DNA from 2 places in the Alteromonas gilva genome. Region 1 is predicted to be linked to the other one. Evidence: predicted binding sites of a transcription regulator. Region 1 holds the regulator's gene; the other holds the start of a gene.

Region 1 (6,132 bases):
GACCACCCGTACAGCCAATGGCAATGGTTACGTAGCTGCGATTGTTCCGCTCTAAATGCGGCAGCCAGGTGGTGATTAAATTCTGAATTTGCCAGATAAACTTAGTGACGATGGGCTGTGAACCGAGAAAAGCTTCAACGGGTGAATCCAGGCCGGTGTGGTGCCTTAGGTCTGGCTCCCAGTGTGGATTAGGTAAGAACCGTGCATCAAAGACATAATCGGCGTCTTTGGGGATACCATGTTTAAAACCAAAGGATTCAAATACCAGTACCAACCGCGAACTTTTTTTACCCAGAATACGCTCACGAATTAACTCAGCTAACTGGTGAATCGACAAGCGATCGGTATCGATATACAGATCGGCCCGCTCGACAATCGGCGCTAACAGATCTTTTTCGGCCTGGATGGCATCTGCCAGGGATATATTTAATTTGGCAAGTGGATGAAGCCTGCGGGTTTCGCTGAAACGTTTTACCAGCATATCGTCGCTGGCATCCAGATAAACGATAGTCATAGCCCAGGATGAGGGCAGATAATCGAGGATTTCAACCAGATCCTCAGGCTCTTTTGGCAGGTTGCGCACATCAATGCTGACAGCGACTTGATCGTATTCATCGGCTACCGTGTGGGTCAGGGTCGGCAGCAGGTTAACCGGGATGTTGTCAACGCAGTAATAACCGAGATCTTCCAGTGCGCGCAGCGCAACGGACTTCCCCGAGCCCGAACGACCACTGATAATGATAAGCTTCATGAACTGTCAGACTCCTTGTGGTATTACTGTTTACTGGGCGGTGTTGTCGCACAGCGCTGCAATAACTTGTTCCTTCGTTTCGGCGTTCCGAATAGTCTTTACGATGGATTTTTGACTCAGTTTACCGGCAATTGTTGCCAGTGTCTGCAAGTGTCCTTCAGTTTGGTTCTCTGGCACTAATATAGAAAAAAAGATGTCGACAGGTTTGTCATCTATCGCATCGAATGCAATAGACGGTTTGGTGGTTACCACAACGGCGGTAATTTCTGAAAGGCCGGCCAGCCGTCCGTGTGGCAGTGCAATGCCATTGCCGATGCCCGTGCTGCCCATTTTTTCGCGAGCCAACAGCGCTGTGAGGGCCTCGTCCTTTTGGATTTCCGGATTGGCTTGTGCAGCAATTGTGCTAATAATTTCGAGTATGCGTTTTTTACTGTTGCACTGGACCGCACATTCAGTGCGATCCAGGCTAACTAAGGCTTCTATATTCATAGGGTTAGGGGCCTAGTGCTTTTTGAGCTTTTCCTTATGCTTAATGACCTGACGATCAAGCTTGTCTACCATAGCGTCGATCGCTGCATACATATCTAAGTTTTCTGACGACGCAAATACTTCAGCACCGCTTAAATGCATGGTGGCCTCAGCTTTTTGATTCAGTTTTTCCACATTCAATATCACATGGACATTTGAAATGTGGTCAAAATGACGCTCCAGTTTGCTAAATTTAGTATCAACATAGTTACGCAAAGAATCGGTAATCTCAACGTGATGACCTGTAAGATTAATTTGCATAGTTCGTCTTCCTTATATTTCTGCCTAGATAAGGCTCTTGCGTTGGTTAGACGGTGGAATCGAAAGTGATTCCCGGTATTTTGCTATTGTTCGCCGAGCAACTTTAATACCTTGATCAGCCAACAATTGGGCAATTTTACTGTCGCTTAAAGGTTTGCTGGGTTTTTCCGCAGCAACCAATTTTTTTATTAACGCACGAATAGCGGTAGATGAGCATTCGCCGCCCGATTCAGTCGCTACGTGACTTGAGAAAAAGTATTTAAGCTCAAAAATACCGCGTGGGGTATGCATATATTTCTGCGTGGTCACCCGTGATATGGTTGATTCATGCATATCAACCATTTCAGCTACGTCATTGAGCACCATTGGTTTCATCATTTCAGGGCCATGCTCAAAGAAGCCCATTTGTTGCTGCACAATACAGTTAGCAACTTTAAGCAGTGTGTCGTTGCGTGACTCCAGGCTCTTTATGAACCATTTAGCCTCTTGCATGTGCGAGCGGATAAACTGTGAGTCAGCGCTATTTCTCGACTGACGACTCATTGCCGCATACTGTTGATTAACGCTCAGTTTAGGCAGACTATCCGGGTTGAGTTCTACCACCCAGCGGCCCTTTTTCTTGCTAACCGAGACATCAGGAATGACATACTCAGGTTCCTGGGTAATCAACGCACTGCCAGGACGCGGATTAAGTGTTTGTAGCAAACGCATGGCTTCTCGCAGATCATCTTCTTTGAGCCGCGACTTACGCATGAGTGTGCGGTAGTCCTTGCTGCTCAACAGATCGGCGTAATCTTCTATCAATGTTTTTGCTTCGTTTAGCCAAGGCGTATCCGGCGCAAATTGTTTAAGCTGAACCAGTAGACACTCCTGCGGGGTACGTGAACCGGAGCCGATGGGGTCAAACATCTGAATGCGCTTAAGGACACATTCAACTTCGTCTTCCTCAACGGGCTCTTCCATATCATCAGTATTGACGCTGTTGAGAATATCTTCAACTGAAACGGTTAAATATCCTGACTCATCTATCGAATCAATAATCGCGATAGCAATAGCACGGTCGATTTCACTGAATGGCGTCAGGCGCATTTGCCACAATAAATGAGCCTGGATGTCATCGGTGGTTTCGCCCTGAAAAACCTGATCGTCGTCTGACGAGGAAGGGCCAGGTGCCGGTGCCGACGATGCTGAATAATATTCATCCCAGGTACTGTCGATAGGCAGCTCGTCAGGCAGTTCGTTTTTTTCCAGCGCTTCGTTGGAGTCTAAATTATTATCGCTGGTGGCAGTTGCCGCTGCATCAGCTTCAGCATCGAGTTTACTGGTCTCGACGATATCGTTGTCGCTGTTGTCCTCGATTTCAAGCAGAGGATTAGCATCCAGCGCTTCCTGAATTTCTTGCTGAAGATCCAGTGTAGAAAGCTGCAGCAGTTTAATGGCCTGCTGCAACTGTGGCGTCATAGTGAGTTGTTGACTAAATTTAAGCTGTAAAGATGGTTTCATCTACTTCTATTCTTAACGCCTTGCTTGTTATTGAAATGGACAATGGTGGTTGTCACGTTATTGTTTGGCAGCCTGTCCCTAACTATAGCCTGAATTGCTCACCCAGGTATACATCCTTCACTTTTTGATTGCTCAACACCTGTTCTGCGCTACCCTGAGCAATCAGTTCTCCCTGGCTGACAATATAAGCCATCTCACAAACATCCAGGGTTTCCCTGACGTTGTGGTCGGTAATCAAAATGCCGATCCCACGGTCACGAAGATGTTGAATTATCTTCTTTATATCATTAACCGAAATTGGGTCAACACCCGCAAAGGGTTCATCCAGCAAAATAAATTTGGGGTTCGCTGCCAGTGCCCGGGCAATCTCAACGCGACGGCGCTCACCACCTGACAAACTCATGCCGGTACTATTACGTATATGGTTAATATTGAATTCATCAAGTAGGGCATTGGCTTCATTTAATCGCTGTTCCGAACTCAGGCCTTTGCGTGTTTGTAATATCGCCATAATATTATCAAAAACACTTAACTTGCGGAATATGGACGCTTCCTGAGGCAGGTAGCCTATGCCGTGACGGGCGCGCTCATGCATGGGCTGACGGGTTAAATCCATGTCATCAATGCGAATGTCGCCTTTATCCAGCGGTACCAAGCCCACGATCATGTAAAAGGTGGTGGTTTTACCGGCGCCATTAGGCCCCAGCAAGCCCACAATCTGCCCGGTCGATACCTCAACGCTAACGTCGCGAACTACCTGACGACTTTTATACGACTTGGCTAAATGTTTGGCGGTCAGGGTGGTCATTCGTTATCGTCATCCTGTTCATCATTGTCGGTTTTTTTGGCCGCACTGTCATCGGGTTCCATACTGTAAATCGTGGTAACGCGGCCGTCACCATCGTCAGACCCGGTAGCCTTAAACTGTTCTTTTTCCATATCGTAGGTAATCGATTCAGCGGTCATGGTACGGGCATTTTGATTCAGCTTTGCCTGTCCTGTGAGTGAGATAGTTCGATTTGCTACTTCATAGCGTATTTCAAACGCCTCAGCTTCCACCACTTTGCCATCATCCAGTTGCTGGCTGTAATACGCCGGACGTCCTGTGGCAATGAATATTTCTTTACCTTTGCCTTGCTCACCCTCAATTTCGAGCCGATCGGCGCGAATGTTTAACGTACCCTGAGTAATTTGGACATTATCAACCAGAACGGTTTTCTTAAGTTTGCCGTCCATAAATTGCGATTCTGATTTCACTTCTAAGTTTTGCGAAAAGTCTGATTGTTTGGCTAGCACCAGTGCAGGTGAAAGCACTAATAATGCACTAGTTAGCAGGTTGATAAGTCGTTTGCACATGATCATTTAACTCATAAGTTTTATGTTTCAGGTTAGCGCGTAACCCGTTACTTAATATGATGAAGTTAGGGCCGGATATTTCTACGCTGGCCTCTGACACCATGGTTTGGGTATCCAAATCGATTTCCAGGTAGTCCGTGGTGACCCGCTGAACAAAATCAGCCGGATTTTGACTGACAATATCAACGTTCTTTTCGAGTTGAATCACATTATTGTCATACAAGGTGCCTTCTGCCGCGACGACCTGCCAGGGCGGCTCGTCAGCATCCTGATAAACAGTATACTGCGGCTTTTGGAACAATATAAAACCCAATTGTTCGTAGTTTTCCATAGATGAAGAAAATACCTGATGGATACGCAGTCCTTCCTCATTAAATAATGTGGTTGTGAGATTGCGCGCCTTATACGTCGGCGACAGCGCTAACACGTCCTGATCGGGCAATACAACCGGCTCTTCGGTTAAAAATGTCGGTAAGTAGAGCGATGCCGCAAGAATAAATAAGCCAGCAATAATGAGACCGAGTCTACTCATACACTGCTTCCCTGTATGCCGTCCAGCGCATCGTTAGCTTGTAGCAGGGTATCGCAAATTTCACGCACTGCGCCAAACCCGCCGCGTTGAGTGGTAATCCAGTTGGCCTGCTGTAACACGGCTGGATGTGCATCCTTTACGGCAATGTTCACTGCACTGTGCGCATACATACCGGTGTCAGGCATATCATCACCTACCGCTGCAACTTGCGCCGGCGTTAACTGCAGAGTGTTGAGCAGGGCTGCCAAAGCGTCGGCTTTGTTTTCCTCACCCTGAATAATATGTTTAACCTTGAGAGCTTGCATACGTTCGGCAACAATTTGCGAACGGCGTCCGGTGATCACGGCCACGTCAATGCCGCTGTTTACCAGCGCTTTAACGCCGTATCCGTCTCGGGTATGAAATGCTTTTAGTTCTTCGCCCTGATTACCCAGGTAAATCCGACCGTCGGAAAAAACCCCGTCGACATCACACACCAGCAACGCAATGTTGCGCAGTTGGTTATACAAGCTTTCTGGTAATACATCGTACAGGGTTGTGACGGTCGTCATTACAGTACTCCGGCTTTGAGTAGCATATGCATATTAAAGGCCCCTACAGGGTGCATCTTGTCATCGACTACTAACAGTGCACTGATTTTATGATTTTCCATGAGGTTTAATGCGGCAACAGCTAAATCTTCCTGCCGCGAGGTTTTACAGCCGCGGGTCATAACGTCATGAACGCGGGTCCCATGGATATCGACTCTGGCGTCGAGTAAACGGCGTAAGTCTCCGTCGCTGAAGACGCCGGATAATTCACCCTGCTGGTTTACTATACCAGTAAGTCCAAGCCCTTTTTTGGATATCTCCAGTAAAGCATCAGAAACCGTCGCGTGTTCATGTATTAAGGGGATTTCATCGCCCCTAAGCATGATATCGGCCACCGTAAGCAGCAGTTTGCGGCCCAAGCTGCCGCCCGGATGGGACAACGCAAAATCATCTGAGGTAAATCCGTTGGCATCCAGCAAGGCTACCGCCAGTGCATCTCCTAACACCAGAGTCACTGTGGTGCTGGTTGTCGGCGCTAAGCCGAGTGAACAGGCTTCCTGTTCGACACCAATATCAAGCACCACGTCGGCATGTTTACCCAGAGTACTGTTAATGCGATTGGTCATGGCTATTACAGGTACATTGAGGCGTTTTACCACCGGCAGCAAGTT
Region 2 (6,132 bases), 1.6 Mb from region 1:
TACGGTAGACACGACCCGGGGAAATAATCCGCAGCGGAGGTTGCTCGGCTTCCATGGTGCGAATTTGCACCCCGGAAGTTTGCGTGCGCAGCATAATATTGGGATTAAAGTAAAAGGTATCATGATCGGCCCGGGCCGGGTGATTGGCCGGGATATTCAGCGCGTCGAAGTTGTGAAAGCTGTCTTCCACTTCGGGGCCGGTTTTAACGGCAAAACCCAGCTCGCCAAAAAACTGCTCGATGCGGGCGATAGTCCGGGATACCGGGTGCAGGTTACCATTTGGTTCCGTGCGACCGGGTAAGGTAACATCAACCGCTTCTTCGCTCAGTTTTTTATTCAGCTCAGCGCTACGTAAAGCGTCACCTTTAGCGGTAATGGCCTGTTGAATTTCTTGCTTAGCCTGGTTGATTTTTTGCCCGGCAAGTGGACGCTCTTCGGCGGAAAGTTTGCCTAACCCTTTTAACTGGTCGGTCAACTTGCCTTTTTTGCCCATAAACTCAACTCTTACCAGGTCGAGCGTTGCTGCGTCGCTGGCAGCGTCAATCTGTGCCTTGGCCTGACTGACTATCGCTTCAAGCTCCATGATTTCCCCAATTTGGTACTAAAAATTACTGCAGGAACCTGCTGTTTCACCGCGACTCAAATGATGAGGCAAACAGCGGGTGTACAAAAGGGGGCTATTTTACACAAAGGTTAAAAGCCGCGGCTACCCTAACAGGCTGATTTGGGCAAATAAATTAAAAAAAGAGCAAAAAGCAGCGTTAAACTGACCGTTTTTGCTCTCAACAGGTGGTGAGCAGCCTTACTTAATGAGCGGTAAGATTGCTTTGAACTCGTCAGTGCCAGCACGTTCGAGCAATTCAAACAACGCCATTTCCAGGCAGGTAAGGTGAGCACCGGCCGCCTGCAGTTTGTTCAGCGCCAGGGTTTTGTGGTCCGGATTGCGAGCGGAGACGGCATCGGTGACAATATGAACCTCGCTGCCGTAGGCCAGTAAATCGATAGCACTTTGATACACACAAATATGCGCCTCAATACCGCAGATAAGCCACTGGGTGCGGCCGGTTGCATGCAGCTGCTGTTCAACCCGCTCATTGCGCAGTGCACTGAACGTTGATTTTTCAAGCGCGGTACCCGGCGGCAGCAACAACTGCAGTTCGGGCACGGTTGCGCCCAGTTTGTCGGGAAGCTGTTCTACCTGAATAATGGGTAATCCCAGCTGCTGCGCTCCCTTAATAAGACTCGCGAGGTGATTGATCATGCGCTCGCTGTCGGCGACACTGCGGGCTAATTTACCCTGTACATCGACAACCAGCACTCCCGCTTTTTGACGTTCTAACATAGTTTTTACCCGCTCAAAGCTGCATTTACCCGCTCAGGGCTGTTCACCCGCTCAGGGCTGCTGCCCAAAAAAACACATTACCGAGTATAGTCACCCGCAGTTGCCATTGCGACAGTTCCCGTGACCGTTACGCCAGTAAAGCCATACTTCAGCGGCTGCCAAGCCCATGTGTGCACTTGCTGCATCCCAACAAAAAACGCCCCCGGTGCTAATACACCGAGGGCGTTAGTTATTTATTTACTGGCTAATTTACTGGCTAAGAGACTCAAACTCTTCTCGTGCCTTGTCACGGCTCATGCCGTACTTTTCTTGCATTTTGCCGTAAAACTCTTCGAAATTGCCTTCCATTTGTTCAACTTCGTCGTCAGTGAGTTTACCCCACTTTTGCTTTACTACGCCGGTCAGTTGGTTCCACTTACCTTTTGCAATATCAGAATTCATATTTTGCTCCCTGTTTATGAGAATAGGGTGTCATAAAGCATGACACCGATAAACGTCACTTACAGTGATGCGAAAGGCATACCAATAAAAATATCAATTACAATCATAGAGTTAAAAACCGGCTCTGTGATTAAAACCCGTTAATGCAAAATCCTTACAATGTCATATTGCAAGAGTTACAGGGGAAAACGCGCAACAGGTCAGCAATACTTAGCACTACGCTTTGTTGTGCACTTTAAACACCAGACTGTACAGCACAGGCACAAACACCAGTGTTAACAGAGTGGCAAAGCCTAGCCCAAACATGATCACCACCGCCATGCTGGCAAAAAAATCATCAAATAATAACGGAATCATACCCAGTATCGTGGTGATAGCAGCCATACACACCGGCCTGACCCGGCTTAAGGTAGCGTGAAACAGGGCCGGATAAGGCGCTTTGCCCTCGCTGAGTTCAAGTTTTACCTGCTCAACCAACACAATGCCGTTTTTAATGATCATGCCGGATAAACTTAAAAAGCCCAGTAGTGCCATAAAACCAAAGGGCGCGCCGGTTAACAACAGACCATAACTGACGCCTATCAACGCCAGCGGAATACACGCCCAGATAATCGCGGCAATGCGCGCCGAGGCAAACAGCAGCACCGTGGTAATAAACATGATCAGATAACCTAACGGCAGCGAACCAAAAATCGCTTTTTGCGCTTTGCTTGATGCCTCAAACTCACCGCCCCACTCCAGTTCATAGCCATCCGGTAATTCAATCGCTTCAATCTGACTGCGCACCCGGCTAAAGAGTTTCGCCGCGGTTTCATCGCCGAGGATGTCATGATCGGCCATCACAGTGAGCGTACGTTTACGGTCACGACGCATGATGATGGGATCTTCCCAATTCACATCAAAACGGCTGACCACCTGCGTAACAGGAATGTACTGCTGCGCGGTAGCCGAATAAATCTGCAGGTTTTCAAGGTTATCTGCCGTTAGTCTTTCTTCCGGCGGCGGGCGGCTAATAATGGGCAATAAGTCAGTTCCATCACGGTACACGCCAATTTTTGCGCCACTGAAGCTGGTTAGCAGCAACTGATCTAAGTCGGCTTTACTCACCCCTACCCTGCGCGCGGCCGCCTCATTAAAAATAGGCCGAATCACTTTGGTTTGCTGACGCCAATTGTCCCGCACATTGCGCGCACCGGCATCCGCCGTCAGTATTGCTTTAGCTTCGTCAGCAAGACGGCGCAGTTCCTGCGGCTCCGGTCCACTGAAACGCGCTTCAATTTTAGCATCTGTTGACGGGCCAATTTCGAGCCGTTTAATCTTATAAAACAGCTCGCCAAACTCACGGTCCATATAGCTTCGCAATGCCGGTAACTGGGCGTTAAGCGCCTCACCGTCACTCATGCGAATAACCAGCTGTGCATAGGTGGGGTATGACTTTTCAGTTTGGTAAGTCAACATAAAACGGGTCAGCCCCTGGCCGACGGTTGAGGTAATCTCTTCTACCCCTTCCTGAGCCAGTAAATGTGTTTCTATCTGGTTTACTTTGTCGGCATTCACACGAATATCGGTGCCGGCTTTATGCCAGATATCGACCAGAAACATGGGTGTGGTGGAGGGCGGGAAAAACGCTTGTTTAACGTTCCCAAAGGCCACCACCGCGCTCACCAGGAGCCCGAGCATCAGCACAACGGTTAATACCCGAAACCGCAATGCGACACTTAATATGGTGCTGAACACCGTGAATATAATACCGGTATAGAGCTCTTCACTGTCTTTAATCTGACTGTTCGGTCCGGCGCTCTGCTCACTGTCGGCTTGCGGATCGGTGAATAACAACGAGGCAAAAAATGGCGTCAGCGTAATTGCTGTCACCCAGCTCAGTAACAGGCTTACCAGCAATACCCAAAACAAACTGCCGGCAAACTCACCGGTGGCGTCACTCGATAAACCAATTGGCGCAAACGCAATAATCGCAATCACGGTTGCCCCTAACAGCGGCCACATATTTTGCTTCACAACAAAGGAGGCTGCCTCAACCTTACTCAGGCCCCGTTTCATGGCAATGAGTATGCCCTCGGTCACGACAATTGCGTTGTCAACCAGCATACCCAGCGCAATAATCAGCGCCCCGAGTGAAATACGCTGCAGGTTGACCTCCATTTGTTGCATAAAAATAAAGCTACCGAGTACCGTGAGCAACAGCACCAAACCAATAAGGATACCGGACTTTATGCCCATAAAGATCAGCAGCACCACAATGACGATACCTACCGCTTCAGCGAGATTCAGAATGAACCCCTGGACCGACTTATCTACCTCAACAGGCTGGTTATAAATAAAGTCGGTTTGCATCCCCACCGGGCGCATATATTCGAGCTCATCAAGGCGCTGCATAATACGCTCGCCAACCTCCACCACGTTGACGCCGTCGGCAAAGGAGATCCCCAGTAATAACGACTGCTCGCCGTTGTAATGGATAAGATTGGTCGGCACTTCCTGGTAACCACGGTAAATGCGCGCTACATCGCCCAAATAGATGCGTTCGGATGCACCCGCCTGGCTAATGAGCAGATTTTCAAGCTCCTGGACAGTTTCAAACTCACCGGTGGGGTTAATCCGGATATACTCATCACCGACCTTGACGCTGCCCGCGTTAGACACCTGATTCTGACTGACCAGCAAGGCGCTGATACGACTCGGGCTGATGCCCAGCGAGCTTACCTGCGCGCGGGAAATTTCAACGAACACTTGTTCTTTTTGTTTGCCCTGTACGGTGACCTTGCCCACGCCGTCGACCAAAACCAGCTCACGCTTGAGATAATCAACGTAGTCGCTGATATCTTTGTACTGGTAACCTTCACCATTCACCGCAATGAGCATGCCATACACATCAGCAAAGTCGTCCATAACTTTAGGTGGCTGAACGCCGGCGGACAGCGATGGCGTGAGATCGTTAATTTTACGCCGCATTTCTTCCCAAATACCGCGCAATGCCTCTTTACGATAAATACTTTTCATTTCCACCGTAATCTGCGATTTTCCCGCGGTAGAAATAGACGTAATGTTATCGACGTAGGGCAGCTCCTGAATGGCATTCTCGATAGGATAAGTGACTTCTTCTTCGACCTGTGTCGGCGACGCGCCCGGGTAAAGCGTGATCACCATGGCCTTTTTAATGGTAAATTGCGGATCTTCCAGGCGCCCGAGCCCCAAAAACGCTATCGTGCCGCCAATCAGCAGTATCAGTGTTACTAACCAACTGGTTGTGCGGTTTTTAACAAAGTAACCGGCAATATTCACCCTTACAGCCCCCGTTCTTTATGCCAAACGCGAACCCGCTCTCCCGCTGTCAAACGATGTACACCGGCGGCGACGATCTCGTCTCCGGCGTTTAATCCGGCGGTGACCCTGAAACCGTCATCGGTAATACTGCCAAGCGTCACAGCGCGCTGCTCGAGCAAATTGTCGGCCCCAACCACAAACACATAACTTTGTTCATTGTCGGTGGCACCGTTGGTAAAAATAGCCGCCGCCGGCACATGCCAGCTCGCCGGGTTCATTTTCATAACCTGATCAAGCTGCGCCCGGACGGTGGCTGACATACCAGGAAACACATTGAATGACGCCGGTCGGTTCATCTCAAAAACCACTTTGTAGGTGTTGGTGGCCGCGTCAGCGTCGGTGTCATACTCTTTCAGCCTGGCGCGAAACACTTGCTCAGGGTGTGTATCAAGACGCACTTCGGGTTGGTACTGGGTATCTTTGTCGATATTCGATAACAAGTCTTCCGGGATTTGAATGGCAACTTCAACGACGGTATTTTTTTGCAGTGACAACACCGGTTGCTGGGCGGTAATACTCTCAAAGTTTTCGACGAATCGTTGCGCTACCTGGCCGCTGAAAGGCGCATGCAGTTCGGTGTAAGCAAGATTTGTTTTGGCTGATTTTAATGCCGATGCCGCGACCTGTAGTTCGGCCCTGGCCTGATCGTAACCGGCCTGGGAGGTGAGTTGCTTATCTAACAGCGTTTGAGTACGGTCAAACTGTACTTTCGCCAAATCATAATTGGCCTGGGCCTGATCAACGGCAATCTGATAATCAGTCGGGTCCAGTGAGGCCAGGACATCACCGCTTTCAACCATTTGTCCGGCGCTGACATGCAAATGGTTTAATTCCCCCGAGACGCGAAACGCCAGGGTTGCTTCTTCGCTGGCCTCAACAACCGCCGGAAACTCACGGTAACCGTTGTTATCCCCCGGCGACAGAATAACCGTTTTTACCAGTTTGGCAGGCACTGGCTGAGGTGTCTGTTGCTCGGCTTCGCCACTGCAACCACCAATGGCGAATAT

What was found. The regulator sigma-54, encoded in region 1, starts transcription at its own class of promoters, with help from an activator protein. The targets are predictions, from matches to a motif close to GTTGGCACGNNNNTNGNNT.
Region 2: a site for sigma-54 is predicted at 1,851-1,869, ahead of OIK42_RS11675 (CsbD family protein). Genes of this name have one in related genera too.

The regions. Positions count from the first base shown of each region.
Region 1 covers NZ_JAQQXP010000001.1:1,062,596-1,068,727, forward strand. Annotated here, with positions in the region: gene rapZ (RNase adapter RapZ) at 1-751, opposite strand, end outside; gene ptsN (PTS IIA-like nitrogen regulatory protein PtsN) at 782-1,240, opposite strand; gene hpf (ribosome hibernation promoting factor) at 1,253-1,540, opposite strand; gene OIK42_RS04705 (RNA polymerase factor sigma-54) at 1,565-3,043, opposite strand; gene lptB (LPS export ABC transporter ATP-binding protein) at 3,126-3,851, opposite strand; gene lptA (lipopolysaccharide transport periplasmic protein LptA) at 3,848-4,399, opposite strand; gene lptC (LPS export ABC transporter periplasmic protein LptC) at 4,368-4,931, opposite strand; gene kdsC (3-deoxy-manno-octulosonate-8-phosphatase KdsC) at 4,928-5,482, opposite strand; gene OIK42_RS04730 (KpsF/GutQ family sugar-phosphate isomerase) at 5,482-6,132, opposite strand, start outside.
Region 2 covers NZ_JAQQXP010000001.1:2,625,804-2,631,935, forward strand. Annotated here, with positions in the region: gene pheS (phenylalanine--tRNA ligase subunit alpha) at 1-583, opposite strand, end outside; gene OIK42_RS11670 (isochorismatase family protein) at 803-1,342, opposite strand; gene OIK42_RS11675 (CsbD family protein) at 1,592-1,783, opposite strand; gene OIK42_RS11680 (efflux RND transporter permease subunit) at 2,000-5,083, opposite strand; gene OIK42_RS11685 (efflux RND transporter periplasmic adaptor subunit) at 5,086-6,132, opposite strand, start outside.